4 regions of the Bacillus sp. NP247 genome follow, and region 4 is predicted to be linked to each of the others. Evidence: riboswitches for the same ligand, from Rfam matches in the RefSeq annotation. Region 4 holds a riboswitch; each other region holds the start of a gene.

Region 1 (8,161 bases), 890 kb from region 4:
ATATAATGCAACAAGTACATATAAAAGTGGAATCGTTAAAACGTCCATAAATATAAGTGTTGCAAGTAATAGCATTAATATGCAGCGGATTATATCTGTAAATAACATTAATTTCACCCGGTCAATCCGATCCACGACTAATCCAGCAAACGGTAACGCCAGAATATTAGGAAGCATGTACATTGCCATAGTCATACCCATTACAACTGTTGAACCAGTTAATGAATACACAACGACTGGCAGAATAACCATCGTTATCGAACTACCTAAAGTCGAAAGTAGTTGCCCAATCCATAAAAACTTAAAGTGTGGTGACACTTTAACTGGCAATAACAATTTACCGACATAGCCTAAATTTTTCTCTGTTGGTATTTCTCCTTGCATATCTCTCTCCTCTTTTCAAATGATTATAGACTTTATAACAAATAACCGAAAATTAATAACATTCCATTTTTAATTATATAAGAAACTATTATGTTATGGTAAAATTATCAAGAAAAGATAAAGGAGAATACATTATTATGCCTCAAAATTCTCATAACATCGAGCACCGCATCTATACAATGTGTATGATCCAGCGAAATAATGATGCTTTACTTATAAAACGCCCCGACCATCGAGGTTTTCCTGGCTACATAGCTCCTGGTGGAAAAGTAGACTTCCCAGAAAGCATATTACAAGCTGCTATACGAGAATCGAAAGAGGAGACCGGACTCCACGTTTCTAATTTAATTTTCAAGGGGTTAGACGAATACGTAAATCCGAAAGAAAATGTTCGATATATGGTATTTAACTATTGGACAGATTCATTTGAAGGTGAACTCCTTTTGAATCCTCCTGAAGGCGAATTATTATGGGTACCAATTGATGAAGCACTAAATCTTCCTATGCAAGATTGGTTTAAAGAGAGATTCCCATTATTTTTTGAAAAAGGTACGTTTGAAATTCAACGTGTTTGGGACCGAGACTTGGATAAACAAGTTGCTATGACAATTACCCATACGTAAAAAAGCTTGGAATCTCTCCAAGCTTTTCTTACTTTCCCTCTATTTTCTTAATCTCATAATCAATTTCTAAAAACTTAACTCCGAATATCCACATTCTATGGTTAGCTTCTAATATTTGATCCTTGCTCTCTTTAATAATAAAAGTCTCTGCTAATGGTAAACGTATTGTAAAGAAACGAGTATGTAAATAAATCCCCTCATCTCCCTTACCATTTCTTCTCAGCTTACTAGTAATGATTAAATCATTACTCTTATTACATAATTTCAAAACTCCCGTCATATTCGAATATGGTAAAGGTAATCCGATATTCATATATGTCTCATTCTTATGTGTATGTTTTGCGTAAAGAGCTACAAAAATAGATTCTCCTGCTTCATTTTTTCTTAGCCAAGCCCTTACATTCTCTCTTCCATCCCTCTCATCTATTATCCCAATGATAGAGCCATGCATCGTTTCCCACTTGCCGCCCATTCCTAAATATATTTGTCCTACACGCTTACTCATTTTCTCATAACAAAGTGCAACCGGGCGGAACCAACGAGTCCATTTAATATGCGATTGTAACTGATACTCTTTTGTATTTTCATAAAAACGAATAATACTTAAAGGAATCTTCGCCATGTCAAATGCCTCACTATGAAAATCATTCATTTTATCAACTAAACCTTTGTATTCCTTGCTATCTATTAAATTTCTGTTATGTAAAAATGCTTCACCAACTGTCGCATTTCCTCTTAACCTGCTCATTGGTTTCCCGTAATATTTATAATTCGGAGTACTCTTTTCAATCATCCAGCCAACAAATGCTGGTAACGCTACTCCAATTCCATTTACAACACCGTGAATCCAAATCATTTGTGCAATTGTAATCGTCATTACTTGTTTGAAATTTCCGTATGAATATATGAGTGAAAACATTATTGTTACCATAAGTGTACTGGATGAAAGAGTAAGGAGAATCTTTGCACTTATAGCATTAAATTTCGTTCTCCACACGTAAACTCCATATCCGTATATGGCACATAAATATATGAACACTGCAAAAAATTCAAACAACCTCGAATACGTAATTCCTATTGCAACTGTCATTGGAGAAATGACGATGATAAACATAATAGCGTCATATAACTTACTTCCCCGTTCTTTTTTTCTTCCAAGTAAACCCGCTGATAGCGGCAATAGAAATGCCGAGTAATGAAAGTGTGCAGCTGTGAGTAAAACAATGTCAGAACTAAAGTGCATAATTGAAAGTTTTGCTACAGAAGCAAAGAACCAAAAACCACCTAGAAACAAATAAATAAACGCACTATCTATAGCTGTTTCTTCTAGAGGCTTCCATCCTCTTTCTAGCAATCTACTTACACCAAATAATGCAAGAACCCCTGTATACATAAACCAAAGAAGAGCAACAACGAAATGATTTGTTACGAAAGCTAGCATCGCACTAACTGCTGCTATTGGATATAAAAATGATACAAATTTATAAAATAATAAATACGATCCATTCCGCCTTTTTTTGTCAATAATACAAAATGACATCGGTATAAATAACAAAATAGATAATAAAATAATTGCTTCAACAGGATTTACATTCGACCACTCACATATTAAAAAAATAATATAACAAGCAAGCCCAAATATTATATTTTTCATATCGTTTATTTCCTTTCCACAAATGTTCCCTTATATGAAAATAGTGAACCAATTAACGGATTCCGTACTTGTACATGAATTCGAAAACATTGCAGTGTTTCATCATAACTTTCTACAATTTTTGCCTCTCCGTATAAAAATTTCGGTAACGGTATTTTTCTTCCAAACATATAAAACCATTGTTTCTTTGAAGAAATATACATTGCCCCCGCCTCATCAATATAAAAATTCAACGTAGAAACGAGTATATGCGGTTCGCCAAAATAATCTACAATTTCATTATTCTCTTCATCCAACTGCATAACGGCGTTAAAATACCTTGTCTTATTATGAAAATAAAAAGTACGATTCCACCGTACAAACTCATTTCCATGTTCATCTCGCTCAGCGGTATTATGTATCGTAAATGGTACTTTCTTTCCTCGCTCAGAGAAAAACATACGAAACTTCGATGCAATTTTCAAAATCAATTTAACGAAAAAAGAGCCACCGTAAATTTCATCCATTTCCCCTTCTCCTGTAAAACTATTCTCTTCTGTAATTGCATACCGCTTCTGTAATTTTGGATGAAGATTTTTATAGGTATCTCCGAATAATCTTTCATAAATATTAACCATACATTTATCCCTTTCTCTTCCTCTTGCAATTTTTTGCGCTTGGCAAATTAGTGCTATTCATATAACCAGCCATCGATAACCCTATTAGAAGAAAATTTAATGTAATCGGATTAAACGGCTCTGTAAAACTTGTGATATTCGTAACTCCTGCCACTATAGTTAAGCCTATTAACATAACAATATGCAATATAAACAACTTTCGTTTTTGAAATGGCAATAGCCACATAACACCCCATATTATTTCTAAAAATCCAACTATTTTAAGTATAAAAATACTACTATCATTCGATCCGATTAGCGCAGAAAGCATCTTTACTTCTTCTGAATGAGTAAACATCAATTTCGGTACAATCCCTTGATATAACCATACGAAAGCAACTAAAAAGCAAACGAGCCAATACGTCATCGTTCTTCTAATTAGCAACTTAGGATGAAGTCCCTTTTCTAACCATAATTTTAAAGCATCAAAACTCCATGCTGTCGCCCAACCTAATAAAGGGCGAAAAACATATGAATCTATCACATTCCCTATATGACCAAACCTTGTATCATAATCATATTGCGTTTCAAAATGAATATGTTCTCCATTCGGTGTATACTTCCAATAACCTCGTCCTATTTGTATAAGTGATAGCTTATTGTCTGTCCAAAATTTCAAAGACGAAATGCGTTCCCCAGTGTCTTTTCTTATTTCACCAATCGATTCCCCTTCTCCGGCTATTTCAAGTCCAAATCCAATCTTTGTTTTATATAAAAACTTCTGTGGTTCTCCTTCTCTTTTCTCCAAATACGAGATTTCCGTAAAACGGGCATCCCACTCTGTATGTATATCAGGCTCTTGTGTATATGCCCATAGTTTCTCCATTGTTGTGTTCATTTTTGTTGCTACATAAATAGGCTGTATCTTCCCCATCCTTCCACCTCCTATACTCTATATTTTTAATGTACATGCAATGAATTGATTTTGCTACATTTTTCACAAACTAATCTGAATAAAAGATAGAATTTTAAAAATATATATAAAACACTTGATTCCCTGAAAAATTTAAATTATTATAAAACAAATGTTACCAACAACTTCATAAATCAAACACTCTCGCCTAAAACGTGAGATAGAGGTTGCAACGCTTATAAGTATTCTAAAGGAGACACAGAGATGTCTATGAATTTAGAGGAAAGGAAGTGTTGCCGAAATTGATAAATTTCTCTGCATTTATCAATTGGGGCTGTTTTCGAATAGAAACAGAACTGTCATATGTACAGACGTGTACGTATGAAGAGCTATCTACAAAAAAGAGATATCATTTTTTATGATATTCCTTTTTTGGCGGTTTTTTTATTAGCTCCGTTTTCTGTTTCCCTTTTCCTGTAACAGCACCATCCTCACTTATTTGAGATGGTGTTTTTTGCTTTTCTCTCTGGTAACTACAGGAATATTGGGATTTGTATATGTCCTAACCTATTCTTAAAAATGGACGAAAGAAGGAATTCGTAATGGAAACGATTGTACAAAAATTTGGCGGTACTTCTGTCGGAAGCGTCGAACGCATTCAACATGTAGCAAATTTAATTATTGAAGAATATGAACGAGGGCATAGTATTGTCTCTGTCGTTTCAGCAATGGGAAAAAGTACGGATAAACTTGTAGTACTTGCTAACGCTATTGCGGAAAATCCAAGTAAACGTGAAATGGATATGCTCCTATCTACAGGAGAACAAGTAACCATTTCATTATTAACAATGGCACTACAAACAAAAGGTTATAACGCAATTTCATTAACAGGATGGCAAGCTGGTATTACGACAGAATCTGTACATAGTAGTGCACGGATTACTGACATTAATACTGGTCGTATTCAGTCTCACCTTACTGAAGGCACGATTGTTATAGTAGCTGGTTTCCAAGGAGTAAGTGAAGAAAATGAAATTACAACACTTGGCCGCGGTGGCTCCGATACGACTGCTGTCGCATTAGCTGCGGCACTAAAAGCAAAAAAATGTGATATTTATACGGATGTGTCAGGCGTATATACGACTGATCCACGAGTTGTAAAAACTGCTTATAAATTAGATGAAATTTCTTATGACGAAATGTTAGAGCTTGCAAATCTCGGTGCTGGCGTATTACACCCACGTGCTGTTGAATTTGCTAAAAATCATAATGTCGTTTTAGAAGTACGATCAAGTATGGAACAAGAAAACGGAACAATTGTAAGGGGAGAATGTAACATGGAACAACAATCAATCGTTAAAGGTATCGCATTTGAGGATAATATTACACGCGTCACAATTAAAGGATTAGAACAAGGTGCACTTTCAACAGTTTTCTCTACATTAGCAGCGGCACATATTAATGTAGATATTATTATTCAAAGTATTACAAATGAAGGAACTGTTCACCTCTCCTTCTCGATTCATTCTAATGATTTAAGAGAAACATTAGAAGTGTTAGAACAAAATCAAGAGGCACTTCACTATGAATCTGTAGAACATGAAAATCATTTAGCGAAAGTATCAATTGTAGGATCTGGTATGGTATCTAACCCAGGAGTTGCTGCGAATATGTTCACTACTTTAAAAGAAGGCGGTATTCATATTAAAATGGTAAGTACATCTGAAATTAAAGTATCAGTTGTCATTGACCGTATTCACTTAGTAGATGGCGTTGAAGCACTCCATCAATCATTTATGGCGAAAATTGAGCCTTTAGTGCAAATGATTTAATTTCCGCCAGTAAAACTTACAACAAATTATATTAATCTATTTCCTTCCTATATAAATAGAAAGCTGTTTGCATAGTGGAAAGTGAGAAAAAGGTTATTTAGTTTAAAATAAAGTCGTTTGAAAAATAATAAAATTGTTAAAAAATAGAAGCAGATCATTCTATTCAACAATCGGGTAGTTATCTCCCACCTAACTTCCTCGCATTCGCCGAATTTTGAGGTGGGGGTCTTATTGCCCGCAAATAGCGGGATAAATTTTTACACATAAGGAGATAAAGACTATGACAAAAAACAAATTACTAAGAATGGACAATGTCAGCATCGTTGTAGAATCCCTTGATGACGCAATCTCTTTCTTCGAGGAGATTGGCTTGAACCTCGAAGGGCGAGCCACTGTCGAAGGTGAATGGGCTGGTCGTGTAACCGGATTGGGTACTCAGCGCGTGGAGATTGCTATGATGGTTACGCCAGATGGCCACAGCCGAATTGAACTTTCCCGATTTCTTACCCCACCTACTATAGCAGATCATCGGACAACTCCTGTAAACGCCCTCGGTTATCTACGCGTCATGTTCACCGTTGAAGACATTGACGAAATGGTATCCAGACTTACTAAGCATGGTGCAGAGCTCGTTGGCGAAGTAGTTCAGTACGAGGACTCGTATCGACTCTGCTACATTCGTGGAATCGAAGGACTTCTAATCGGTTTGGCGGAACAACTCGGTAACAAATAAGTAAGTGACGTTGTATAAAAAGCCTTTACTGAAATATACATTACTGAAGTGAAAATATTTGAAGAAAATTCTTACTCAATAAAAGGGCGATATTGTTGAATAAGAATTTTAAGCGACTTTATTATTATATTTTTTAGTGCAGTGAAATATCTTACTTTAAAAATTAGACAACTATATTTTTAACCCCGTCCTAACTTTAGAACGGGGTTATGCTTGTTTTAACTTTTAAAATTAGATAACTTTATTATCATTTTACACATAGATTTCAAGACTCTACACAAACAGCTTTTTAACATATTATCGATATCCAAAAATTATCATAAAACAATAAAACTACTCGTCATATCCTTTCCTAGGAAATATAACAGACTCTTCTCACTTTTTATTACATATCTTATCGCTCTTTCCCTTGAAAAAACGATCTATATTCATTCAAAATAACTTTCTTCACATCCGAGTAAAAAACCATCATGAATAATGCAACTCCTAATACAACAACCTGCATTCTTTCATAATCAATGAAAGCACTCATAATTAGCAATCCAAACCCCATATAAAAACCAAATTCATTCTCTTTCTCAAAATCCTCATCTTCTTCATCAATATGTATTTTCTTTTTTGAATCTTGATTCCCTTTTATTAATTCATCGAGCGTAACATTATACATTTCACTCAACAAAATCAAATTTTCAATGTCCGGACAGCTTTTATCCTTTTCCCATTTACCCCGCTTTAACAGGCAGTTAATCCCATCGTAGCTTTTAAATACATCAAGGAAGCCAGATGGGATTAACTGCCTATAAAAGCCCGATTGGTTCAACTAATAATCAGTGGGATAAATCGCTCCACTGATTAAAGTTTCACTTTATACACCGCTTGCCTTGTCAAACCAATCTTTTTAGCGACACCTTCCTGCGAAAACCTTTTTGACTCTCGTAATCTTTTAAGTTGTTCTCCTAAACTCATAACGTCCCCTCCTTTAACAAATTATTACATAAAAGGATATAAAAAAGAAAGAAACCATTAGTAAAGCTCACTGTAAACCACTCGTTTACACAACAAAAAAGGAGGATAGCTCTATTCCTGAGCTACTCTCCCTCATATTTCTCCCGCATTAACGGGCGTAAGACTCCCACCTCAAAATTCGGCTGTAAAGCAAAGAAGTTAGGTGAGAGATCAACTGCCCGTAAAAGCCCGATTGGTGAAGGCTAATAATCAGTGGGGGATGAACAACCCCCACTGATTAAAGTTTCACTTTATATTAAAACAGATGAATGTTTTCTTTCTTACAGGCTTCACGTAAATCGTCAGGCCATACAGAAGATTGAACTTCACCGATATGTGCTTTACGTAAGAAGTACATGCACATTCTTGATTGTCCGATACCACCGCCAATTGTTAATGGTAGTACGTCTTCTAAAATTCC
Region 2 (8,161 bases), 540 kb from region 4:
AATAGGTTAAAACCGCCTCTAGTTTTTCTAGTCAGCGCTTTTTACTTTAAACGTACTTTTTCACTTTTCTCTAATTGAATTACTTTTCCATCTTGCACCACAATTGTAATGGAACCATATTTCATATCAGCAAGCATCGCTTGAACTTTCTCAGATACTTCATCAAAATGTTCCCGTACACTCACGCGAACAGCCCCCCTTTTTATTCATAAAAAAAATCTTTCCCATTTCGAAAAGACTGTTCGGTAATATATTTTACCTTATCTTTCAAAATGGATTCCATTTTGCTGGATTTAGCACCTTGCTTTCTATAAGCAGGTTGCCGAGCTTCGTCGGGCCAGTTCCCTCCGCTTCTCTTGATAAGCTTTGTATTTGTATTTTATCACAATTCTGATTTTTTTCAATCCTAGTTTTCCGATATATTTTAATTATTTTATTTTATCCCGCTATTCGCGGGCATTAAAACTCCCACCTCAAAATTCGGCTGGAGCAAAGAAGTTAGGTGGGAGCCCTGCTGACCGTAAACGCCCGATTCGTGAGGGCTAATGATCAGTGGGGGATGAACAAAACCCCCACTGATTATTGTTTCACTTTATAAAAAAGGAATTGCCCATCCGAACAACTCCTTTTCCCTATTTAAATAAGCTCTTTAATACGTATGCGATCGTTCCCAATAATATTTTCATATGTCTCACGCTCTACAACAATTTGCGATGTTCCGCCTTTCGCAAAGACGACGGCCGGTCTTCGAATACGATTATAATTATTGGCCATCGAGTACCCATATGCCCCCGTACAAGAAACTGCTAGTAAATCGGAAGAAGCAACTTTCGGTAGATTAATATCCCAAATCAGCATGTCTCCACTCTCACAGCATTTCCCAGCAATCGAAACGAGTTCCTCATTCGCATCATTCCCTCGATTCGCTAGCATCGCTTCATAACGTGCGCTATATAAGGCAGGTCTTAAATTATCTGTCATTCCGCCATCCACTGATACATATTTCCGAATACCAGGAATGTCTTTCACAGATCCGACTGTATAAATTGTCGTTCCAGTATCACCTACAATGCTACGACCTGGTTCAACCCATATTTCTGGCAGCGGATATTCACATACTGTAAATTGTTCTCTCACTGCACTTGTTACAGCTCGCACATATGTCTCAAGAGTTAATGGCGTATCTGACTCTGTGTAGCGTATTCCGAATCCTCCGCCCACATTTAACACTTTTACTACATAATTCATTTGCTCTCTCACTTCTTCTAAAAATTGGCGAAGAACTTCAATTGCTCGAACAAAACCAGCCGTTTCAAATATTTGTGATCCGATGTGCGAGTGAATTCCTAGCACATTATAATTTGATTTTTGCAAAGCTAGCTCAATCACTTGCATCGCTTGACCATTTGAAACACCAAATCCAAATTTCGAATCTTCTTGACCTGTTGTTATATATTCGTGTGTATGTGCCTCTACTCCAGGCGTTACACGGATTAATATGTTCACAAATTTCCCATGTTGCATTGCCAAATCATGTAAGATTTCTAATTCTAAGAAATTATCTACTACAAAACAACCGATATTCGCCTGAAGAGCCATAATCATTTCTTCTTCTGTTTTATTATTTCCGTGAAAATGAATACGCGATGCCGGAAAACCAGCTTGGAGCGCAGTATATAATTCCCCTCCAGAAACAACGTCTAAAGACATATTCTCTTCACGAGCTACTCGGCACATCTCCATGCACAAGAACGCCTTGCTTGCATATGCTACTTGATAAGAGAAACCACTTTCTTTAAAAGCACGATGAAACGCGCGGCACTTTCCTCGAATAGACTCTTCATCGTATACATAAAGTGGTGTTCCGTATTGTTTTGCTAGCTGCGTCGTATCGCACCCACCAATTTCTAAGTGTCCTTGCCCATTGATTCGGCTTGTGCCGTGTAAATACATTTGAATTCCTCCCTTATTTCCTCTAAAACTCATAACCCCAATCTTCTATTCATTGCAGCACGCTTTTAGATAGACAAAAAACGCGCGGAACAATGTTCACACGCGTTTCTTATTAGGAAAAATATATATTGAAAAAATAAACGAGTTGTTATCTCCTCAAAATAAGAAACCGCATCAACATCTCCAAATAGCTCTCCATAAAATAAATCTTATGACAGTACTACATTTATTCAATGCAGTCCCAATATATGAATAAGATGGTTATTCTTATATTTCGGCAATAGTCCCTTTCAACCTATGATCACAGATTCCATTAAATCTCCCATAGCTTACTCTTTCCTATTGCGGCCTCTACCTTTGAGAGTAGATGAGGTAAGTCTATTTAATTTTCAAACATCTAATTGTTGCTATTAACAATACCAAAGGACCATTTTATTTGTCAAACAATTTTTTATATTGTTTTTTTACAGTTTAATTTTGTATCATTTGGTAAGCGCTTTACTGAAACCTTTGTCACTTCCCATTCGCCCTCTTCGTTATTAAATGTAATCGTTACCTTCTCAAATGGTGGAGCAATTTTCCCAGCAACACGTTCATACTTCGTTACTTCAATACTCGCTTGAAATAAATATGTACCACTATACACTTTTTTTAAACTAATAATTTTAGGACATTGATAAGGCTTCAAGCTCCCATATTGTTTTTCAATTGCCTTATTTATTTTTGGAAATAAAACAGAATAAAGTGCATCTTCCATAAGGGGTGCATCATATTGCGCTACTGACATACTCGGTGAGGCAAAAAGTATAACACTACTGCATACTATAAAATATAATAATTTTCGCATTATAACCTCCGTTTTATTACTCGATTCTTTCTGCGCACGATAATTATCATACATAGAAACTCCGTTTTATTGTCTCCCACTGCCCTTTTTCTACTCAATTATTATAAAAAAGCCCACAACTCTCTTTTATTTTCGTATAATGATACTCATAGTATAATAAACATAATAACAAAGGACTGTTCGTATATATAAAATGAGGCGCTAATCAAACCGGCTCACAAGAACCGTCATGCTTTTAGGAGAGGAGTATATTATGCTACAAAATCTGTTTCCAAAACTGCGATTTGCACTAGTTGCAGTCGTTTTATTATGGATAAAAACATATATTGTGTACAAGCTAGCATTTGATATTAGAATTGATAACTTCTTTGAAGAATTTATGCTTTTTATTAACCCACTAGCTTCGTTACTTTTATTTTTTGGTTTCGCTTTACTTGCATCTAAGTACCGAAACCGAATTATTATTGTAATTAGTTTTATACTGTCATTTATTTTATTTGGAAATGCAATGTTTTACGGGTTCTATAACGATTTTGTTACTTTCCCTGTTTTATTCCAAACAAATAATATGGCTGACTTAGGGACAAGTATAAAAGAACTCTTTACGTATAAAACATTACTTTTATTTGCAGACGCAATTATTTTAATGTTTATTTCGCATAAATTCCCATCATTTGGTGATAAAACACCACTTTCTCGCTCTGAGAAGCGAACTTTCTTTAGCGGTGTAACAGCATTATTAGCACTACAAATTGTTGTTTCAGTCATATATAAACCACAAATGTTCTCACGCTCATTTGATCGTCAAACTGTCGTGAAAAATTTAGGGTTATACACATATCATCTATTTGATATTACACTTCAATCTAAGTCTTCAGCTGAACGTGTATTTGCAAGTGGAGACGGGTTCTCTGAAATTAAAAACTATACAGACTCAAAAGATAAACAAGTTGATAAAAACTTATTTGGAGCTGCAAAGGGTAAAAATGTAATTTTAATTTCAATGGAATCTACACAAAGTTTTGTTATTAATAAAAAAATAAATGGAAAAGAGATTACTCCATTTTTAAATCAGTTTATAAAAGATAGTTTTTACTTCGATAACTTCTATCATCAAACGGGACAAGGTAAAACTTCCGATGCTGAATTTATCGTTGAAAACTCACTTTATCCGTTAGACCGTGGTTCTGTATTCTTTACTCATGCAACAAATGAATATACTGCCACACCAGAACAGTTAAAGAAATACGGATATTCTTCCGCTGTCTTCCATTCAAACGATAAAACATTTTGGAATCGTGATGTAATGTATCCTGCACTTGGATATGATCGTTATTTTAATTTAAATGATTACGTAGGCACTGAACAAATGTCTGTCGGTTGGGGATTAAAAGATAAAGAGTTCTTTGAACAATCTATTCCAAAATTAAAATCTTTACCGCAACCGTTCTATACGAAATTTATTACTTTAACAAACCATTTTCCATTTCTTCTAAATCCAGAAGATCAATATGTTGATGAGTTTAATTCGGAAAGCGGTGTTCTAAACCGCTATTTCCCAACGGTTCGCTACACAGATGAAGCTCTCAAATTATTCATTAACCAATTAAAAGAAGAAGGACTATACGACAATTCCGTTATTGTCATTTATGGGGATCACTACGGCATTTCCGAAAACCATAATGCAGCTATGGCTCAGTTCCTTGGGAAAGACGCTATTACACCATTTGATTCTATGCAATTACAGCGCGTGCCCCTCATTATTCATGTACCTGGTCAAGAAGGAAAAGTTGTCTCTAAAGTATCAGGGCAAATTGATATTAAACCAACACTGCTTCATTTACTTGGTATTAAAACGAATCAATCAGTTGAATTTGGAACTGACTTATTTATAAAAGAAAAAGATCCACTTATGGTAATGCGTGATGGTAGTTTTGTAACAGAGGATTATGTGTATACAAAAAATATGTGCTACAAAAAAAACTCAGGTGAAGAGGCAGATGTAGCACTATGTCAGCCGTATATTGAAAAAGCAAAAACAGATTTAAAACTCTCTGACAAACTGATTTATGGAGATTTATTACGATTCGATCCTAACAATCGATTTAAAACTGGAACGATGACAACGAAATTTGAATAATGTAGGAAGCAACTTTGTGAAAAGTTGCTTCTTTTTTACTTACACTTCAAATCTTTCACAAATTGGGAATTTTTTTCGTATGCGGAAGAAATTTATGGTATGATAAAATAAGTAAACTTTCGTACACTAATTAAGAATTTATAACAGAAAGCAAGGGATCAGATTTTGTATAGAGCAGCTATTCCAAACTTATTTACGCTCGGAAATTTATATAGCGGATTCTTGTCAATCGGCTATGCATCTTTAGGATATTATAAATCAGCTGCTATTTTAGTACTTATCGGGATGATGTTAGATAGTCTTGATGGTCGTGTTGCTCGTTTATTACGCGTTGATTCACAAATGGGAAAAGAGCTTGATTCACTCGCAGATGTTGTAACATTTGGCGCAGCACCTGCTGTTTTAATGTATTACACATCTTTTTCCAATTACGGAATCATTGGACTATACATAGCGGGATTATTCCCACTGTTCGGAGCATATCGCTTAGCACGATTTAATGTAACACCATCTTCTACTTCTATGAAATATTTCACTGGAGTTCCGATTACTGCAGCAGGAGGGCTTGTCGCTTTCCTAACATTATTTTCACATACCATTCCAAAAATCGTTCTTATTACAGTATTTGTAACGTTCGCATTTTTAATGGTGAGCCGAATTCGCATCCCAAGTTTAAAAGATGTACCAATTCCACGATATAGCATAATTATTACACTATTTTTAGTTGGAAGTATTATCACAATGTACCAAACAGGTTTTGGTAATTTTTCTGTTTTCTTATTCATTGCCATTCCACTATATATTTTGTATATGCTATCTCAATTCCTTAGACAAAGACCTTCTAAAAAAGCAAATAAAGAAAAATAAAAGAAACCTTCCGAAATTGGAAGGTTTCTTTTTATCTCGCTATTTACGCGTAGCCCGGTTGGCGAGGGCTACTAATCAGTAGAGGATGCCCCTCCACTGATTAAAGTTTCACTTTATTTTGCAACTAATACTTTTTGATTTACAGGTGTTACAGGTTCTTCACCATTTAATACAGCTAGAATATTTCTAACTGCCATTTCAGCCATTGCATCACGCGTTTCGAATGTTGCATTTCCTACGTGAGGAGCAAGTACTACATTTTTTAATCCTTTTAGCTCTTCTGTAATTTTCGGTTCAAATTCAAATACGTCAAGAGCTGCACCTTCAATTTCATTCGTTTTTAGTGCATGAGCAAGTGCTGATTCATTCATAATTGGTCCACGTGAAGCATTTATAATATATGCTGTTTTCTTCATCATTTTAAACTGTTCTTCATCAATCATATGATGTAATTTCGGATTATAAGCACAGTTAATTGTAATAAAATCCGCTGTTTGTAATAATTCTTCCAACGTTACGTATGTTGCTTCCAGTTCACTTTCAGCTTCAGGCTTTCGATTTGGTCCTGTATATAAAACATTCATTCCAAATGCTTTCGCACGCTTTGCAACTGCCTTCCCAATTTCTCCAAGGCCAATAATTCCGATTGTCTTACCGTGTACTTCGCGGCCCAAGAAGAATAATGGTGCCCATCCGTTAAATCCAGTTGTACGACATAACGTATCACCTTCAGGAATTCTACGTGCAGCTGCTAAAAGAAGTGCAAATGTTAATTCTGCTGTCGCTTCAGTTGATACTTTCGGTGTATTCGTTACCGCAATTCCTTTTCCTCCTGCATAAGTGAAATCAATATTATCGTAACCAGCACCGTAGTTTGCAATAACCTTTAAATGAGGTGCCGCATCAATAACTTCTTTCGTCACCTTTGTAGAAAGTAAGTTTAACAATGCATCTTTATCTTTTACACGCTCTGTTAATTCATCTAAAGAAATCAATTCTTCTTTATCATACATTTCTACATCATGATCCTTTAATAGTTCTAATCCGATTGCTGGAATTTTTCCTGCTACTAATATTTTCGCCACTACTAACACCTCTTCTATACAAAATAAGATATCTCTTATATTTCATTGTAAGAAATCCACATATAAAAACCAAGGAATTTGATTATAGTTTTGAAAATCGACACTTTTCCATTAAAAAAGAGGAGATGCAAGTCTCCCCTCTTTTTACGCTTTTTCTTGCGATTCTTTTCCAAGCTTCACATCAATTGTTCCCTCTGCAACCGTATCGCTAATTTGCTCCTCGATAACTGAATTAGCTGTATTATTCGTTTCAGAAGTATAAGCCTGATCTGCCACTTGTACCTTTTGTTTATTTTGTTGTTTCACCATTTTCCATCCTCCTTTTCATTCTTTCTTATTTTGAACAAAAAGGGTGGTTTTCATCAAAAAATCGTGGTTTATTTTGAAATTGTTACTTCTTCTTCAAGTAATCTCATCGTTCTTACTCGTTTCGTAAATGTAGCTATGTGTGAAATATCATGATTGCGTAATGTCTTTATATTTTCTTCCACATATTTTCCTAAATCATTCGGATAATGAGCATCTGAGGATAGAGTAATCGGAACTCCATACTTAGCTAATACTTGTAAATAAAGCGGACTTGGACACATTTCGCGCACAGGATAGCGATAGTACAATCCCGCATTTATTTCTGTTGCGGTATTTGTTTCCACTAACGCGCGCGCAATTTCCTTATAATAAGAAAGCTGTTCATTCTCATCTAACCGATAATTAAATACTTTTATGTTATCAAGATGAGCTATTATATCAAAGAGCTCAGAACGAACGGCACTTTCAACTGTAGCGAAAAACGTGTGATATAAAGTATGTAACTCATGCTTACCAAAATACTCTTTCGTATCTGGATTATCAAATCCCCATCCCTCTATAAAATGGACCGAACCGATTACATAATCAAAGTCTCCTAATGCTAGTAAACCTTGTAACTCTTGTTCACCGCCGATAAAATAATCCGCTTCAATTCCAAGTTTGAGCGTTACCCCTCGTTTACTCCATCGCTCTTTTGCCTCTTCAATCGCCTTTGTAAAATCATAAAGAGACGTTACTCTTACTTGATCTAACCATTCTTTTTGCAAGCGACCAAGCTTAGAATCACTAATATTTACATACTTTTCATAATATCCTTTCGCTTCATGAAAACGGTATAAATGATCGACAATACCAACTTCTTTTATACCTTTTCGCAAAGCCTCTTCTAAATATAAATCAATCCATTTTACCGTAAATGGACCTTCCTTCACACGTTTTTTCAAGCGTTCTTGTGTTTTC
Region 3 (8,161 bases), 2.1 Mb from region 4:
ATATTTGTCCTAGTAGGAGCGTACCAGTCCTTCACTTTATGTAAGGTGGAAGGAAAATCAATGCAGCCAACTTTACATGAAGAAGACTACGTATTTGTAAATAAAGCTGCGGTACATTTTTCTAGTTTACAGAACGGAGAAATCGTCATTATTAAGGAAGAGGATGAGTCGAAATATTATGTGAAACGCGTAATAGGACTTCCTGGTGACGTAATTAACATAACGAATGGAACTGTATACGTAAATGACAAAAAGCAAGATGAATCTTATATAAATAAAGATTTATATAACAATACACAAGTATTTTACAACTTTCAAAAGACAAAGATTCCGCCAAATAAGTTATTTGTAATGGGAGACAATCGTGAACAAAGTAAGGATAGTCGAAATGGTTTAGGTTATATTGAAGAAGATAATATAATAGGAAAAGTGGAATTTGTGTACTATCCTTTTTCAAAAATGAAAATACTAGACTAGTTTAGTATTTTTATTTATTTTCATCAAAAAACAATCAATGAATTAGAAGTAACTTTTAATCCGCAGGTGCTCCTATAAAGAGGATGATATTTTCAAGTTAACGGTTAGGAAATAGAAAGGATATGACGATATGTATAAGTACACAATATGCTTCATTAGAAAAGGGGATAACATACTCCTTTTAAATAGAAACAAAAAGCCAACAATGGGAATGTGGAATGGCGTTGGAGGGAAAATCGAGGATAATGAAACGCCATATGAAGGAATAATTAGAGAAACGTTTGAGGAAACGGGTATAGAGCTTCATAGTGCAACGTATAAAGGGAATGTTATTTTTAAAGTTAAAGACGAGCCTCAGGATAGAGAGGGAATGTATGTATTCCTTGCTGATTTACGTGATGAAGTACATATTGATACGCCAGTAAGCACTGATGAAGGTATATTAGAATGGAAGTCAATTGATTGGATATTAGATGGTGATAATAGAGGTGTAGTTAGCAATTTGCAAAGATATTTACCGATATTATTAAAAGAGGGCAACAATTTAGATCATATATTTACGTATGATAATCGGAATATTATTGAGTACACAACTGCTGTTTTGGCAGAAGATGATACGAAAAAACAATATGAAAAACATCTCATTTCTCAATAGGATAAGATGCGTTAAAATAATAAGAAAAAGCCAAATTCCAATAAAGAATTTGGCTTTTTTGCAAGGAATTCTAATTCAAAGTTTACTCTACATGAATCGCTTTAATCATAAAACGATGTTGCTTCACATCAAAATATCCTTTTTGCAAGATGATTTCATGTATGCGATACAATTCCTCATTATAGCTTTCTACTGTAAAATCAGGAATTTGCCACGGAATTGCTTGTAAGTAATAGACAACAGCACCGACATCATAAAAACGCTGAAGAGGGAATTCTTCTTTCGCTTCTAAAATAGTAAATCCATTTTGTTCTAATTCACTACATGCCGTTTTGAGTGACCAACTTGAAAATTCGCTATTCAGCGGTGTGCCAAACTGCTCATTAAGTTCCGCACAATCAAGACCACCGATTTGTTGTGTAAGAAATGTTCCATTGATGGAAAGATTTCTTTTCACTTCAGAAGCAGAATAGGATTCATGTTGATTCACAATTAAATCAAACTGACCATCTTGAAATGGTAAAGCAGTATCATCAGTCACTTCTACGACTATAACTCCTAAAGGTTCTAATTTCTTTCGTGCAATTGGGACATTCGGAGCATAGCCCTCAGTCGCATAAATAGTTGACGGGAACGGTTGTAACATAGATAAAAACTCTCCGCCACCAGTCCCCATATCTAGCATTGATTTTGCACGTTGCATAAGCTGGAAAGCAGTGCTACCGTATGACCATGATAGGGGCTCGCTATTCATACGGCCAGTTTCTGAAATGAAAGAAAAATCCCAGCCGCTAAAGTTAGTCTTTGCACTTTCTAATAGTGCTGAAAATAATGGATCACGCTTCATATTGTTATCCTCCTATTTCGTTAATAAATGATATAGTAAGAAAAGAAAAAGGGAGGACCTCTTATTAAAGTGGAACGGTTTTATGTTTCGTGTTCGAATAGATTCATATAAATTAGCTCCTTGCGAGAATGGTTATTTATATATTCGGGAGTATCGAGTGAAAATCCTTTGAAGTTATTAGGGAAGGTGAAAGTACGATCAAATTTTGGATGGGGTTATACAGTGAAACTGCATTTTGCCAAGATATTTTGTGAAATATGATATTTCACATTTCTGTTACATAACAATAAAGTCGTACTGTTTATAAAAAAGTGGAACCGTTTTATCCCTTTGGATGTACTTATCTATGGGGATATTTTTATTAATACAAGAAATAGATATATAAACTGAATATAAAAACGTTTTAATTGTTTGAAAACATTCGATAATTTAGTATTGTTTATATATGGAATATTTTGTTTTTAGGAAAAAAGGGTAAGGGGCTAGATGAAAAGAATGAAAAATGTAATGTTGCTAGTGTTGTGTTTCTTATGTTTAAGTGGTTGTAATTATGAAGATGAAGATCAGGTGAAAAAATATGTGAAAAAAAAGCACGGAATTGATGTGGTTGTAACAGATTGAGGTGCTATACATGAAGGGAATATGGGACATACATACCATACTGTTCAAGCGAAAAATAACAAAAATATTCAATTTAGAGTAGAGGTAGATGGCATCTTATATTCAACAATAAAAGGTGATGAATATCAATACGGGAAAAAAACATATGAGGAATATAAGGAATTTAAACCAATGCTAGAAGAAATTGAAAAATTAGGTTACGTGGAACCTGAAAATAAAAATGTTTTTCAATATATAGTGGATGATGATTATATAGAGGAAAAACCAACTGATAAGTTATTATTAACTTTAAAAACGAGTGACAAGATTGATTACAGTCAATTTGAATCAAAAGAATTAGATCGTTTATATGCTCTAATCCAATTCATTCAGAAGAGTAATAGAAAGATAACAAAACTTGAAATTGAGGATTATAATGGTGAATCTATAGGCTTACCTTTTTATAATGTGCAAAAAGCTATAACGAAAGAAGAACTGCTTTTGACAATGAAAAACACCGTAAGCGGTTATTGGACATATTTGATTCAAACTGAAACAAAAGTAGGCGAAAGGTTAAATGAAATTCAAAATGATCGTTTTGGAATTGAAGATATTACTTGTTCACACCCGAAAGACGGCAATTGTCTAGAGTATGAATTGACTTTAGTTTTCAATGATAGTGAGATAAAATATAGAAATGATTCATATGTGATAGAGGATTTGAGAAAGGTAGTCACTATTCTTAAAGAAGAACTATACAATAAGGAATTTAACATATTTTTAAGGAACAAGGATGGAACAAGTTATTCACTCTGGCTATCATCAGAAAAAATCAAGAAAAATAATAACATAGAAGAGCTAGTAAAATAAAGGTATAAAGAAGAATTTTAAAGCACTTTTTACGTTTATAATTGCTTTATTCAAAAGGAAAAAACGCTTATACTTCATTTTTGAAGTATAAGCGTTTTTGTTTAAAATACTTAAAAACAAAAATCTTTTGGTAAAGTGCCATTTTTTATCATCGTTCTTAATCCATGTTTCATAATCCAAGGATTAACAGGATGGTTTTTATCGAGTAATTGTTGCAACCATTGAAAAACGAGTTCGTTATCCTCTTTCGTAATATCATTAATGTGATTGGCTACAGATTTTTGAACATACTTAGAAGGGTCATTCATTAATGGCTCAAGAAGCTTTAAATTATTTCTGAAGTCACCTTTCAGAGCTCCTATTTTTTTTGCCCAAGGAAGTCTTGGTCTAGTACCTTCTGAAACTAATCTCCTGATGTGGCTGTTTTCATCACGTAACCATTGCTGCAATATGTCTAAGGTTTCTTCATGGTATTTTTCAAGATAAGGACGAATGGCATATTCAGCAGTATTTCTTTTTGTTATTTCATACATTGCGTTGAATGAGGAGTCAAAATCGTTAAGCCCATATTTTTCAACGTATTTTGCGATAGGCATATACATATAACCCTTTGTAAATGTGCCGACTTCTGTTGTATTTTCTGGTCCTAATGTTTTCAGTAATATATGTATTGCTTCATTAAAATCTTTTTGTAATGCATTGTGTAATTCATCTGCTATTACTTCTATACGTTGCTTTAACTCTAAATTTTCAACTTTATATGTTACGGAATCTACAAATTTTTTTTTAGAGAAATTAGGAACGTGTTTAGAAATAGAATCAGCCATTTTTTCTGCTAATTCTTTGTTAAATAAAAATTTTAACGGAACATATTTACCCATTTTTTCACCTCAGTGGTCAGTTGAAAACAATGTTTATTTTTTAATCGACAATCCATACACCAAAGTCTCACTAGGCGTCGTTATACTAAAGCCAGTCGTCTTATAATCAAGTTTCACCGTATCACCAGTGTAGTCTTTCGTGAATGAGTCCATTTGTACAATAAGCTGTTCATCTTCATATACAACATCATCCGCATTATATGTATCAAAAATTAAATCAACATCAACAAAAATGCTGCAAGAGTTTGTCATAGTGCCTCTAATACGAATGATCTTTTTGTCTTCACGTTCTAGTCTATGTATAGCTGCTTTTGCTTCATCAGTAATACGAATGTTCATGTAATCCCAACCTTTATTTATATTTCCTCTATTATTGCAAAAACAGGAGAAATAGGGAAGGGAGAAGCATTGCATTAAAAAAACGAGCAAACAATTTTGTTTGCTCGTTTTACTTTATTTCAGTTCACATTTATCAAGTGGAATTACTTTCGTTTTCTTAGTAAATTTATAACCTAACCATAGTACTAAGAAGAGTGGTAAACCAATGTAAGAAACGAGTACACCGTTCCAGTCGATAGATGCACCCGTAAATGCTCCGTAGTTTTGACCTAAAATAACGATAACACAAAGTGTAAATGCAAAGATTGGACCGAACGGGAACCATTTCGCTTGATATGGTAAATCTTTCAAATATTTCCCTTGTGCAATATAAGCTTTACGGAAACGGTAATGACTAATAGCAATCCCTACCCAAGCAATAAATCCTGACATCCCAGAAGCATTTAATAACCAAATGTATACAACACCGTCACCGAATAAAGAAGCGATGAAAGCGACGCTACCAACTACTGATGTTGCGATTAATGCGTTAACAGGTACACCGCGGCTATCTAATTTCCCTAAGAACTTTGGTGCTTTTCCTTGGCGAGCTAAATCCCAAAGCATACGAGTTGATGCATACATTCCAGAGTTACCAGCAGAAAGTACTGCAGTTAAAATAACAGCGTTCATAACAGAAGCAGCGAAGGCAACGCCCGCTTTTTCAAATACTAGTGTAAATGGACTTACTGTAACATCACTCGCTGCAAGGCTATCAGTCGTATAAGGAATTAATAAACCGATAACAAGAATTGCTAAAATATAGAATAATATAATGCGCCAAAAGATAGAACGAATTGCCTTCGGAATATTGCGTTCTGGATCAGCAGTTTCACCAGCAGCTACTCCTAATAATTCAGTTCCTTGGAATGAGAAACCAGCTGCCATAAATACACCGATAATTGCCATGATGCCGCCATTAAATGGTGCATCTGCAACAGTGAAGTTTTTAAAACCGACAGCTTCGCCGCCCATAATTCCAAAAATCATCATAAAACCGACAATTAAAAAGATAATAATAGTAACTACTTTAATAAGTGCGAACCAATATTCAGATTCACCAAAACCTTTAACAGATAAATAGTTTAAGAGAAAAATAATAGCTAAACAAAGTCCACTCCAAATAAGAGAAGGGGTATCTGGGAACCAAAATTTCATAATTAATGTTACGGCTGCTAGTTCAGCAGCGATCGTAATAGCCCAGTTATACCAATAGTTCCATCCAAGTGCAAAACCAAGTGATGGATCAACAAATTTTGTTGCATAAGTGCTAAAAGATCCAGTAACAGGCATGTAAGCTGCGAGTTCTGCTAAGCTTGTCATTAAAAAATAAACCATAATTCCAATTGCGGCATATGCGACTAATGCACCGCCAGGACCAGCTGAATGGATAACACCACCACTGGCAAGAAATAATCCGGTACCGATTGTACCACCGAGAGAAATCATCGTAAGGTGACGAGATTTTAATCCGCGTTTTAATTCACCTTGTCCTTGTGTAGTTTGCGTTTTAGAGGTAGATTGATTTGTTGCGCTATTCATGTTCAACACTCCTTTTCTTGTAGGTTAGGAAGGAGCGGGGGAGAAAAATACAAAAAACCGCCAAAGGAATTAGGCGGAACGTTTCACAAATAACCACCCCATCATACCCTTCCGTTAAGATAGCACACCACGTTTTACACGGTAATTTTGTAAACGTGACAGTTCTGTTCCTTTCGGAGACAGCCCCAGCTCATATTTCCAGAGAAGAAATATAAACTTCGGCAACTTTTCCTTTCAAACGGAGTCAGTGACATTCGCTGTGTCTCGTCCATTTTACTTTTAAAAGTCGCAACCTCTACCTCATCGGATTGATGAGGATTTATATATTGCTAAGATATTTAATATATGGCAATTGTAATGACTTTCTGAATATATTGCAAGGAATTTTGTTAGGAAAAGTCAAAAAATATCGGTTATTGTATAGGAAACGCTTGCATAACTCCACCCGAACCTACTATTATGTAGCAATAAGCAAAGAAAAAATTGTTATACAAATGTTTCGCAAAAAATATTGAAAAACCCTTTAAAATTAAAAGAAAATTCAGAAAATATAATTCGACATAACTATCAGAAGGGGATTATTCCTTAAATTCGTTTCAAAGAATAAGTATAAATCCGACAAATAGAATGAATATTCTTTTTATTTCTGGTAAAATTGAGGTATTGTTTAATTGAAAAGGGGATATCATTATGAAATTAGAAACGGAAAGATTACATATAGTACCGTGTACAGAAGAATGGATTCAAATTGCGGATAATCAAGGATACAATAGTGGCCCACATATTGTAGGGCATATAGAAAATGTGAAACGAGATGTGGCTTCATTACCGTGGGGACCGTGGTATGTTATTCGGAAAGAGGATGATGTGGTTCTAGGTGATATAGGATTTAAAGGGAAACCGAATGAGCAACATACAGTAGAAATTGGTTACGGATTTATTGAGAAATATTGGAATAAAGGGTATGCAACAGAAGCAGTTAGTGAATTAATGAAATGGGCTTTTCAAACAAGGGAAGTGGAAACGATTATAGCGGAGACACTCCTTGATAATTATAGCTCTATTCGTGTATTAGAGAAATTACAAATGAAAAGAGTAAATAGTACTGAAACGATGGTCAATTGGAAAATAGAAAAATAAAAAATACCGCTCGAAGTAAATCGGACGGTATTATTATTAATTATGGTAACATTTGTTTTTGATCTTTCGGATAGCCGGCTGTCGATACGTTAGAACGATTGGAATGATTACGAACAGCAATAAAAATAGATATAATAACGACAAGACCAACTGCAACGTAAGAAAGTGAAATAATAGTTGGATCTACTTTAAATGTAGTAAGCAGTGTACGAATATTCGTAAAGATTATAAGGCCACCAACTAGTACGCCAAGTAAATGAGAAGGAACGATGCGTACTAGCCATGCGGCGATTGGTGCAGCGACAATACCACCGAGCATGAGAGAAAATACCCAAACCCAGCTTACTTGTTCCCAGCCAAGTGAAATGAAAAAGCCAATCGTTGCAGCGAGTGAAACAGGAAATTCACTCGTATCTACAGATCCAATAACTTTTCTAGCTTCATTTCCTCTTGCAAGTAGAACAGGTGTCGTAATAGGTCCCCAGCCACCACCGCCAGTTGAATCAACGAATCCTGCGAACAGACCGAGTGGTACAAGTTGTTTAGCAGACATACGCTTATTTGAAGAAACAATTTGTTTTTGAATGATGAATCGTAATAAAATATAAACCCCTAAAGTAAATAAAAATATGGAAATGTACGGTTTAATTACATCACCAGGTAAATTGCTTAAAAAACATGCCCCAATAAATGCGCCAATTGCTCCTGGTAATGTAAGTCTGGAAACTGTATATTTATCAACGTTTCCAAATTTGATATGAGATGCACCAG
Region 4 (8,161 bases):
GTGACAGCCGCAAAAGCCGGATCTAGCGGCATTACTTTTCGTGATATGGGGATTTTTAATATATCGTACATATCATTTGAAGGTTCATAGCCAAAATGATGATGGAGTTTATTTTCTATCTTTTTTTGAAGTGCAAGAGGAAGGGGCTCTTTTAAAAGAAGAAAGACATCTTTTAATTTTTCTTGGATTAACAGTTCATCTGTATAGAATTCAATCGCTTCTACTAAACTATGTATAAATAGAATTTCTGTTTTATTTCCGCGACCACGCCCTGGTGTCCACTTAATGAATTGTTCCTCACTCATTTTCTTTAATAAAATCTTCACGTTTTTCGTACTGCAATATAAAACATCAGCTAATTCTTGTAAGCTATTTCGTATATGTTGTTGGTCTTGTGCATGTAATCTCAGTCTAATGTAATAGTCCATAATCTTCATACGTGTACACTTCCTTCTTTATAAAAGGGGAAACTCTTTAGAATATTCTAACCTTTTTCTTCCTTTTTTTCAAAGTAAAATGAATAAGCATAAGGAGGGGGAAACGATGGGGTTTTGGAGTATGCATCGAAATATAAAAATTAGAATTATAACTTCGTTTTTAACACGTACTGTGTCCACGATGATTTTTCCATTTATGGCGATTTATTTTTCAATAAAGTTAGGTAGTGCGATTGCGGGTGCTTTACTATTAATTAATGTAATAGCTTCATTAATAATTGGTTTATATGGTGGATATATTGGCGATCGACTTGGGCGTAAAAAAGTAATGATTATCGGTCAAAGTATACAAGTTGTTTCTATTGCTTGTATGGGAATTGCGAACTCAGATTATGTAGATTCACCGTGGCTAACATTTGTATTTATGCTAGTGAACAGCTTAGGGTCTGGGCTTATGAATCCAGCGACCGAGGCGATGTTAATAGATGTGAGTACACCTGAAAATCGAAAAATCATGTACAGCATTAACTACTGGGCTATTAACTTATCCATTGCAATTGGAGCGATATTTGGTGGGCTACTTTTTGAAAACTATAGATTACAATTGTTTATCGTATTAACGGTTGTTGCGATCATTACTTTATATGTGATGGCTGTATATATGGAAGAAGTGTATGTGGCTCGGAAAACAGAAGAGAAGAAAAATGTATTAAGAGATATGGCGGATAGTTATAAAGTTGTTATGAAAGACCGGGCGTTTTTAATTTTTTGTGCAGCGAGTATATGTACATTATCGTTAGAATTTCAAATTAATAATTATTTAGGAATACGTTTGCAGAAGGAATTTGAAACGGTGCACTTTTTCTTTGGTAATGGTTTTACGTTTGATTTAACGGGGATTCGAATGCTGAGCTGGATTTCAGCAGAGAATACAATTTTAATTGTTTTATGTTCAGCGCTTCTTATTAAAGTGCTGAAAAGCTTCAACGATTTAAAAATCTTATATGTAGGGTTATTCATTTATACAATTGGATTTACAATACTCGGAACGAGCAATAGCTTATGGATTTTATTAATTGCAGGGCTTTTCCAAACGGTAGGAGAGATAATGTATGTGCCAGTTCGTCAATCCATTATGGCAGATATGGTGTCGGATGAGGCAAGAGGTTCTTATATGGCGATTAACGGAATGGTCTTTCAATTTGCAAAAATGAACGGGGCATTAGGAGTTATGTTAGGTTCATTAATTGCATCTTGGGGCATGAGTGCTCTGTACTTTATTGTTGGTATGAGCAGTATTTTATTATTTATGAAGGCGATAGGGAAAGAGAAGTATCAGGATGAAAGGAATGTTTCTCAGATTGGGTAAACTATATAAAAAGCGAACCAGTTATACTGAGGATCGCTTTTTATATCATTTTTAAAATGGATCAACTTCAGCTAAATCAGGATTGGCATTTGGATTTGTTAATAAGTTTTTCAGCTCACCTACTTCTGAGAGAGCGACGAGGATATAACCACTAATGAGGACGATGAGTCCGATGACTCGTAATGTTTGCAATTTAATGTCACGGCTATTTTCTTCTGAGTTGTTTTGGGGCGTTGAAGGCGGATTGTTGTTCATAATAGAGCTCCTATCTTTTTTATTTACCCCGCTATTTGCGGGCAGTAAGACTCCCACCTCAAAATTCGGCGAATGCGAGGAAGTTAGGTGGGAGATAATTGCCCGATTGGTGTGGGCTAATAATCAGTGGGGAATGGGTAAAACCCCCACTGATTAAAGTTTCACTTTATATGTGCGAAATCATTATTTAACGTATGGATAGGAATTGTATAGTCATTTTCACTATATGAGAAATGCCTACGAAAAGTGATTAGAAATTTTAGGACGAGAAAAGAGGCTGTTATGTGCAGCCTCTTTTTCGTTAAAATGAAGAAATGCGTTTCTTCGTTTTTGGTACAATAATAAACCTTATCCAAAGTACACCGATTACCATAATAATCAAAGCATGTAGTAATTGTCCTGTGGCAATGAGTATAACACTTGAAAATACAATGAGTTGAATGCTTAGCAATATAAAGATTAAGCGAAGAAATTGATTCATTCGTTTTTCAGTATCAATTGGATATAATGCTACGATAATATTTCCCGAAAAATATTTCCACAGGGAACGGAGTTGCATAGAAATCATATATAGGACGATGTAAGCGATAGCACCTTTTGCGTATATGTTTGGTATAAAATATAAGGCGAAGGCACCGATTACTCCTAAGCGAATATATATACCGAAATAATCATTCCCACGTAAAAACGCTAGTGTATGTAAATAGAAGAAAGTTGCTCGTTTTTTATGTAATAAAGGTTCAATCCAATTGGTAAGCCATTTTCTTTTGTTTACTTGCTTATTAAGTTGCGGAATATCAGTAAAGATGCTGGCAAATTGATAAAAGCGAACATCCATTTTTTCTTCTTGCTCGATTATGTAATCCCACGGTATTCGTTTTGTGGGTTGTTTTTTCGTATATAGAAGTAGAAAAGCAAGAAGTAAGAGTACGCCGCCTAATACGATCACATTTGCTGTATAAAACAGCATGTAAATGATTAGGGCGTTACAAGCGATACGAATGATCAGCCATATGTTTTTTTCATAACTATCACGCCACATCCAATGCATGTAAATATTCCAAGCTTTCGTAATCATTAAAACGGTAAAGATTGTACATAAGAAAGGTACAGTTAATTGTAATGATTGCAGTGCAAGCGGTACGAGAATAAGGAACGTAAATAATAATGGGAAAAGCTGAATGATGTAATTATATAGAAGAGATTTTTTAAAATAAGAAGTTAATTTCTCTTCTAGTGCTAGTAAATAGACAGCATCAGGTTTTTGAATAAATGTACGCATTGGGCATCTCGATATAATCGTTGTAAGTACGATTGTAATGAGTACTAAAGATATTCCTTTAGAAGGAGATGTTTTCAGAAACTGAGCATAATAATATGCACCAACGCATGAAATAAAGATAAAGCTATATAGTAAACCGTTAATCATACGTGCAAAGTATGTAATGATATTTTGAATATGTTGTTGGAAGCGACTGCTCCATAGCGATTCAATTGACATGTTTTTCACCTCTTTGTTCTATTATATATGTTTTACAAAAGAAAAAACGAGCAAATTGCGTTATGCAACTTGCTCGTTTTTCTTTTCTTTATTTTTTTTCTGATCACGATTCATTAATGGATAGAAGGCAAAGCCAATTACGAATAAACCAATTCCAAGAAGGAATGTTTTTATATCGGATGCGCCGGTTTTAATAACCCATAGTGCATAGCAAATTGCGATAACTGCGACTACGCCATCCGTAATTCTTGCCCGCATTTCATTTTTATATGTTTCACCAGTTGCGACTAGTTTTAACTGGAAGATTGGTGAAACGAGATATGGAATGAGATAGGCTAAAGTTGATACGGTAATAACGAATGTATAAGCTTCCGCGATTGTTCCTGATAATGTTGAGAATAAGAACACTTGCGACATAATGTTTGTTAATCGTAGTGAGTAAATAGGGCTTCCTTTTTTATTTGTTTTTGTAAAGAAGGAAGGGAAGAAACCTTCTTTTGCTGCTTGATAAGGTACTTCTGAGCTTAATAAAATCCAGCCTAAGATGGAACCGAATAGGGAAGTAAGAGCAAGTAATGCCATAAGTTTCCCGCCGCCATGACCCATCGCAGCGTTTAATGCATCTGCTAATGGACGTTCAGATGCTTGTAATTTATCAACGTGAAGTACACCCATTGTTAAAATTGTAATTCCTAAGTAAATTGCAACTGTAATTAGTAAACCAGCAACTGTTGCACGTTTTACTGTTTTGGGAGAGGTAGCTCTGTTTGACAAAAGAACGGCTGATTCAATCCCTATAAATGCCCAAAGCGTTGTTAGAGCAGCTAAGTTTACTTGTGATAGAAGACCGTGTGATACGCCTTCTTTATCAATCATCGGTGTGTACCATTGTCCAAACTTTGAAGCTTCGAATGCAAATAAAGTAACGACGATGAATAGAAGGAATCCAGTTACTTTCGTTGTTGTTGCTAAGAAGTTTAGTTTTCCGGCTCCGCTTACACCGTTTGTTAAAATTAAATGTGTTCCCCATAGTAAGATGGAACAAATAGTAAATGTAATTAGTTTTCCGACTTCTATATTGAAAGAGCCAATTGAAAATAGTAGTCGTGTATCTTTCATAATCGGGAAGAAGAGTGATAAATATCCTGCGAAAGATGTGATAATGGCAACGTTACTTGCCCAGTTTGCAACCCAATATCCCCACACCATGCTGAAACCAGCCATTTTTTTCTTTTTTGGTGATGAGAATAAAGCATATGCATGACTTTGTGGCCCTGTTGTTAAATCAGGACGACGAATTGCTAAATTACCGAAAACAAGAGCTAGCATTAAAACACCAAACCCTGTTGTTAACCAAGCTAAAGTGACACCGAGAGGGCTAGCTGTTTGTGCCAACGTACTTGGTACCATGAAAATACCAGCGCCAACCATGTTACCGACAACGAAAGCTGTTAGTACCCAAAAGCCCCATTTTTTTTGTTGCATAGAAAATACCTCCAAAGTTAGTATAACCAAGTCAAGCGAGGAGATATGTATGTCTTCCTGATAAGGAAGAGAAGGTCCAAACAAAACAAAAAAAGCACGTAATTTGCCGCTACATGCTTTCTATCTTATAAGAAACCCACGACATACCTCTCGATAGCTCTCCACAAACGAAACGTTTGTGACAGTTCTGCACTTATTAAATGCAGACCCAGCAAGCGCGCATGGTGGGCACGTCTTACTTCGGCAACCATTCCTTTCTCATTCATTCATCAATGCCACTACATCTCCTGAAATGATACTCTTAATGATTGCAACCTCTACCTCATCGAGATACGAATGAGGATTTATGTATTAAATTAACATGTTTAAGAGTAACAAATGTATTTTTATACGTCAATGGATATAGTAATAATCAGATTATAGGGAAGAGTTTGTTATTGAGAATGAATAAGGTTTTGAAATAAAAAGCAGCTGACCTAAATATTAGATCAGCTGCTGAATATAAGATTAAACGAAGTTTAATACAGTTACTTTTTCACGTGTCATAGACTCAAGGCTCTTACGAATACCTTGTGCGCCCATACCTGAACCTTTTACACCGATGAATGGGAAGTGGTCAGGGCCGCGCTCTGTGCGTCCGTTAATTTGAACAGAACCAGTTTCGATTTTGTTAGCAATTGCAAATGCTTTGTTAATGTCTTTTGTGAAGACACTTGCTTGCAGACCGAACTCTGATTTGTTAGCAATTTCAATTGCTTGTTCATCAGAAGAAACACGGATGATTGGAAGGATTGGGCCGAATGGCTCTTCCCAAGCAACTTTCATTTCTTCTGTTACGTGGTCGATTAATGTTGGATAAATTAAGTTACGCTCACGTTTGTTACCGATAACGATTGTTGCACCTTTTTCTACAGCATCATCAACTAAACCTTGAACGAAGTCAGCAGATTTATCGTCGATTAATGGAACGATTGTGCTGTCTTGTTCTGGAGATCCAACTGATAATGTAGCTACTTGTTCTTTTAATAAGCTAACAAGCTCGTCCGCTACGTTTTCGTGTACAAGTACACGTTTAATAGCTGTACAACGTTGACCAGAGTAAGAGAATGCACCGCTTACGATATGATTTGCAGCATCTTGTAAGTCAGCATCTTCACGAACGATACCAGGGTCTTTACCACCAAGTTCTAATACAAGTGGAATCATTGCAGCTTTTTTCGCTAAGTGCTTACCTGTGTTTGTACCACCTGTGAACGATACCATATTGATACCTTCGTGTTCTACTAAGTAGTCACCAATTACAGAACCGCGTCCAGTAGCTACGTTTACAAGACCTTTTGGAAGTCCAGCTTTATGAAGTGCTTCAACCATTTTAACACCACTAATTGCACCTTGAGTTGCTGGTTTAAAGATAACAGCGTTACCCATCATTAATGCTGGTGCAAGTTTTGCAGCAGATAAGTTTACTGGGTAGTTAAATGGTGCGATTGCTAACACAACACCAAGTGGTGCGCGTTGAATGATCGCAAGTTTAGATTTCGTTCCGCCAGGGAAGCTATCGCCCATCATGCTTTCTCCGTGCATATGAAGAGCTTCTTCAATCGTGTAACGAATGAAGTCAGCTGTACGAACAACTTCTTTTTTCGCATCTTTATATCCTTTACCGACTTCTTTCATAATGATATCGGCAATTTCATCTTGCATATTTACGAGCTCATCAGCCCATTTATATAAATATTTTGCGCGATCTTGTAGAGAAGCTTCAGCCCATGATTTTTGAGCTTCTTTTGCAGATGCAATTGCTTCATCTACTTCTCCGCGAGTAATTGCTTGTACTTGACCAATTACTTCGTGTAAGTATGGAGATGGAATTTCAATTGTTTGACCTGAAGAGCTTTCTCTCCATTCTCCGTTTAAATAAAATTTGTACGTATTGCTAGTTGTCATGATTAGTCCTCCTAAAATAGCAACTTGTAAGAGTGAGTATAAGGTGATTGTAGGGGGTTTGATAACATTTTTCAAATGAAATGTTTGTGAAAACGATTTCTTATTCTTTTTTTATTTTGTATGCCCTTTCTTGCAGAAGATTCCCTCATTTCAAACTTATTTATCGTGTTATGAACCATTCTTCATTTTTTGTGATAAAAAATTATTTTAATCTATAACGAAAAAAATAATTGACAGAATACTCAATAAAGTTGTAAGATTATAAATGGAAAATAAATGAAGGGGGTGTGCGTAATGATTGTAATCGTAAATGTAATGGGCTTAGCTGTATTAAACGGCGGAAAACATTCATATTATTACGCAACCCGTGCGGATATATAGGACTTTTTTGTCTTATGAGAAGCGTACGTTGCGTATATCGTAACGTACGCTTTTATGCATTCCTTTGCATATCGTCAAGCGGCGGTATGCTTTTTTTTGTCTAATTTGCTTGTTTCCATACTTTGTATGGTTACTATAAAAATCAGAATTTGGAAGGTGGAAAAATGTGATGAAATGTTATGGTTTTCGAAATGTAAATGAGATGACTCTAGATAGTGGATAAAGAAGCCTTCATCAAACGAGAACGAGAAGGGAGAGGTTACATTGTTTTCAGTATTACTAAAGTTAAGATGGTTTTTTAGGGAGCATTGGAAAAGGTATAGTATCGCAATTGGGGTACTTTTAATTGTAAACGTGATAGAGGTAATTCCTCCGAAAGTATTAGGAATTACAATTGATAACATTAAAACAGGAGCCTTAACGAACGAGGCGATTATGCAATATATTTTTATTTTACTTGGGGTAACGATTGGTGGGTATGTGCTTACTTTCATTTGGCAGCACCAACTATTTGGCGGTGCGTTCGTACTTGAGAAAACGATGCGTTCAAAATTTATGGGGCATTTACTTAAGATGACACCGACGTTTTATCAAAAAAATCGTACTGGCGATTTAATGGCGAGAGCGACAAATGATTTAAAAGCAATCTCCATGACAGCAGGTTTTGGTATATTAACGCTCGTTGATTCTAGTCTATATATGCTTACAATCGTTTGTATGATGGGCTTTTCAATTAGTTGGCAACTAACACTTGCTGCGCTTATACCGCTTCCGATTATGGCATAT

What was found. Region 4 has a riboswitch for lysine ahead of KPL75_RS18445 (amino acid permease). Riboswitches for the same ligand answer to the same signal wherever they lie in the genome.
Region 1: linked by a shared signal. The riboswitch ahead of KPL75_RS23025 (aspartate kinase) and the one ahead of KPL75_RS18445 (amino acid permease) in region 4 are both predicted to bind lysine.
Region 2: linked by a shared signal. The riboswitch ahead of lysA (diaminopimelate decarboxylase) and the one ahead of KPL75_RS18445 (amino acid permease) in region 4 are both predicted to bind lysine.
Region 3: linked by a shared signal. The riboswitch ahead of KPL75_RS01900 (amino acid permease) and the one ahead of KPL75_RS18445 (amino acid permease) in region 4 are both predicted to bind lysine.

The regions. Positions count from the first base shown of each region.
Region 1 is NZ_CP076653.1:4,406,418-4,414,578, reverse strand. Features, by position in the region: gene KPL75_RS23050 (MFS transporter) at 1-384, opposite strand, end outside; gene KPL75_RS23045 (8-oxo-dGTP diphosphatase) at 522-1,007, shown strand; gene KPL75_RS23040 (YndJ family protein) at 1,036-2,661, opposite strand; gene KPL75_RS23035 (DUF4166 domain-containing protein) at 2,667-3,278, opposite strand; gene KPL75_RS23030 (DoxX-like family protein) at 3,283-4,191, opposite strand; lysine riboswitch at 4,384-4,570, shown strand; gene KPL75_RS23025 (aspartate kinase) at 4,773-6,002, shown strand; gene KPL75_RS23020 (VOC family protein) at 6,283-6,735, shown strand; partial or broken gene KPL75_RS23015 (helix-turn-helix domain-containing protein) at 7,111-7,483, opposite strand; partial or broken gene KPL75_RS23010 (helix-turn-helix domain-containing protein) at 7,603-7,701, opposite strand; gene asnA (aspartate--ammonia ligase) at 7,997-8,161, opposite strand, start outside.
Region 2 is NZ_CP076653.1:4,057,363-4,065,523, reverse strand. Features, by position in the region: gene KPL75_RS21220 (YezD family protein) at 42-185, opposite strand; SAM riboswitch class I at 258-366, opposite strand; gene lysA (diaminopimelate decarboxylase) at 637-1,953, opposite strand; lysine riboswitch at 2,134-2,315, opposite strand; gene KPL75_RS21210 (DUF3888 domain-containing protein) at 2,405-2,800, opposite strand; gene KPL75_RS21205 (LTA synthase family protein) at 3,054-4,940, shown strand; gene pssA (CDP-diacylglycerol--serine O-phosphatidyltransferase) at 5,106-5,807, shown strand; gene KPL75_RS21195 (NAD(P)-dependent oxidoreductase) at 5,921-6,892, opposite strand; gene KPL75_RS21190 (YozQ family protein) at 7,037-7,201, opposite strand; gene KPL75_RS21185 (histidinol phosphate phosphatase domain-containing protein) at 7,270-8,161, opposite strand, start outside.
Region 3 is NZ_CP076653.1:343,269-351,429, reverse strand. Features, by position in the region: gene lepB (signal peptidase I) at 1-477, shown strand, start outside; gene KPL75_RS01925 (NUDIX hydrolase) at 608-1,132, shown strand; gene KPL75_RS01920 (methyltransferase domain-containing protein) at 1,215-1,979, opposite strand; gene KPL75_RS01915 (hypothetical protein) at 2,622-3,449, shown strand; gene KPL75_RS01910 (DNA alkylation repair protein) at 3,560-4,330, opposite strand; gene KPL75_RS01905 (iron-sulfur cluster biosynthesis family protein) at 4,364-4,669, opposite strand; gene KPL75_RS01900 (amino acid permease) at 4,784-6,250, opposite strand; lysine riboswitch at 6,363-6,556, opposite strand; gene KPL75_RS01895 (GNAT family N-acetyltransferase) at 6,941-7,390, shown strand; gene KPL75_RS01890 (sulfite exporter TauE/SafE family protein) at 7,431-8,161, opposite strand, start outside.
Region 4 is NZ_CP076653.1:3,519,102-3,527,262, forward strand. Features, by position in the region: gene KPL75_RS18425 (SgrR family transcriptional regulator) at 1-437, opposite strand, end outside; gene KPL75_RS18430 (MDR family MFS transporter) at 544-1,806, shown strand; gene KPL75_RS18435 (hypothetical protein) at 1,858-2,061, opposite strand; gene KPL75_RS18440 (ABC transporter permease) at 2,363-3,562, opposite strand; gene KPL75_RS18445 (amino acid permease) at 3,623-5,047, opposite strand; lysine riboswitch at 5,194-5,375, opposite strand; gene gapN (NADP-dependent glyceraldehyde-3-phosphate dehydrogenase) at 5,555-6,994, opposite strand; gene KPL75_RS18455 (ABC transporter ATP-binding protein) at 7,640-8,161, shown strand, end outside.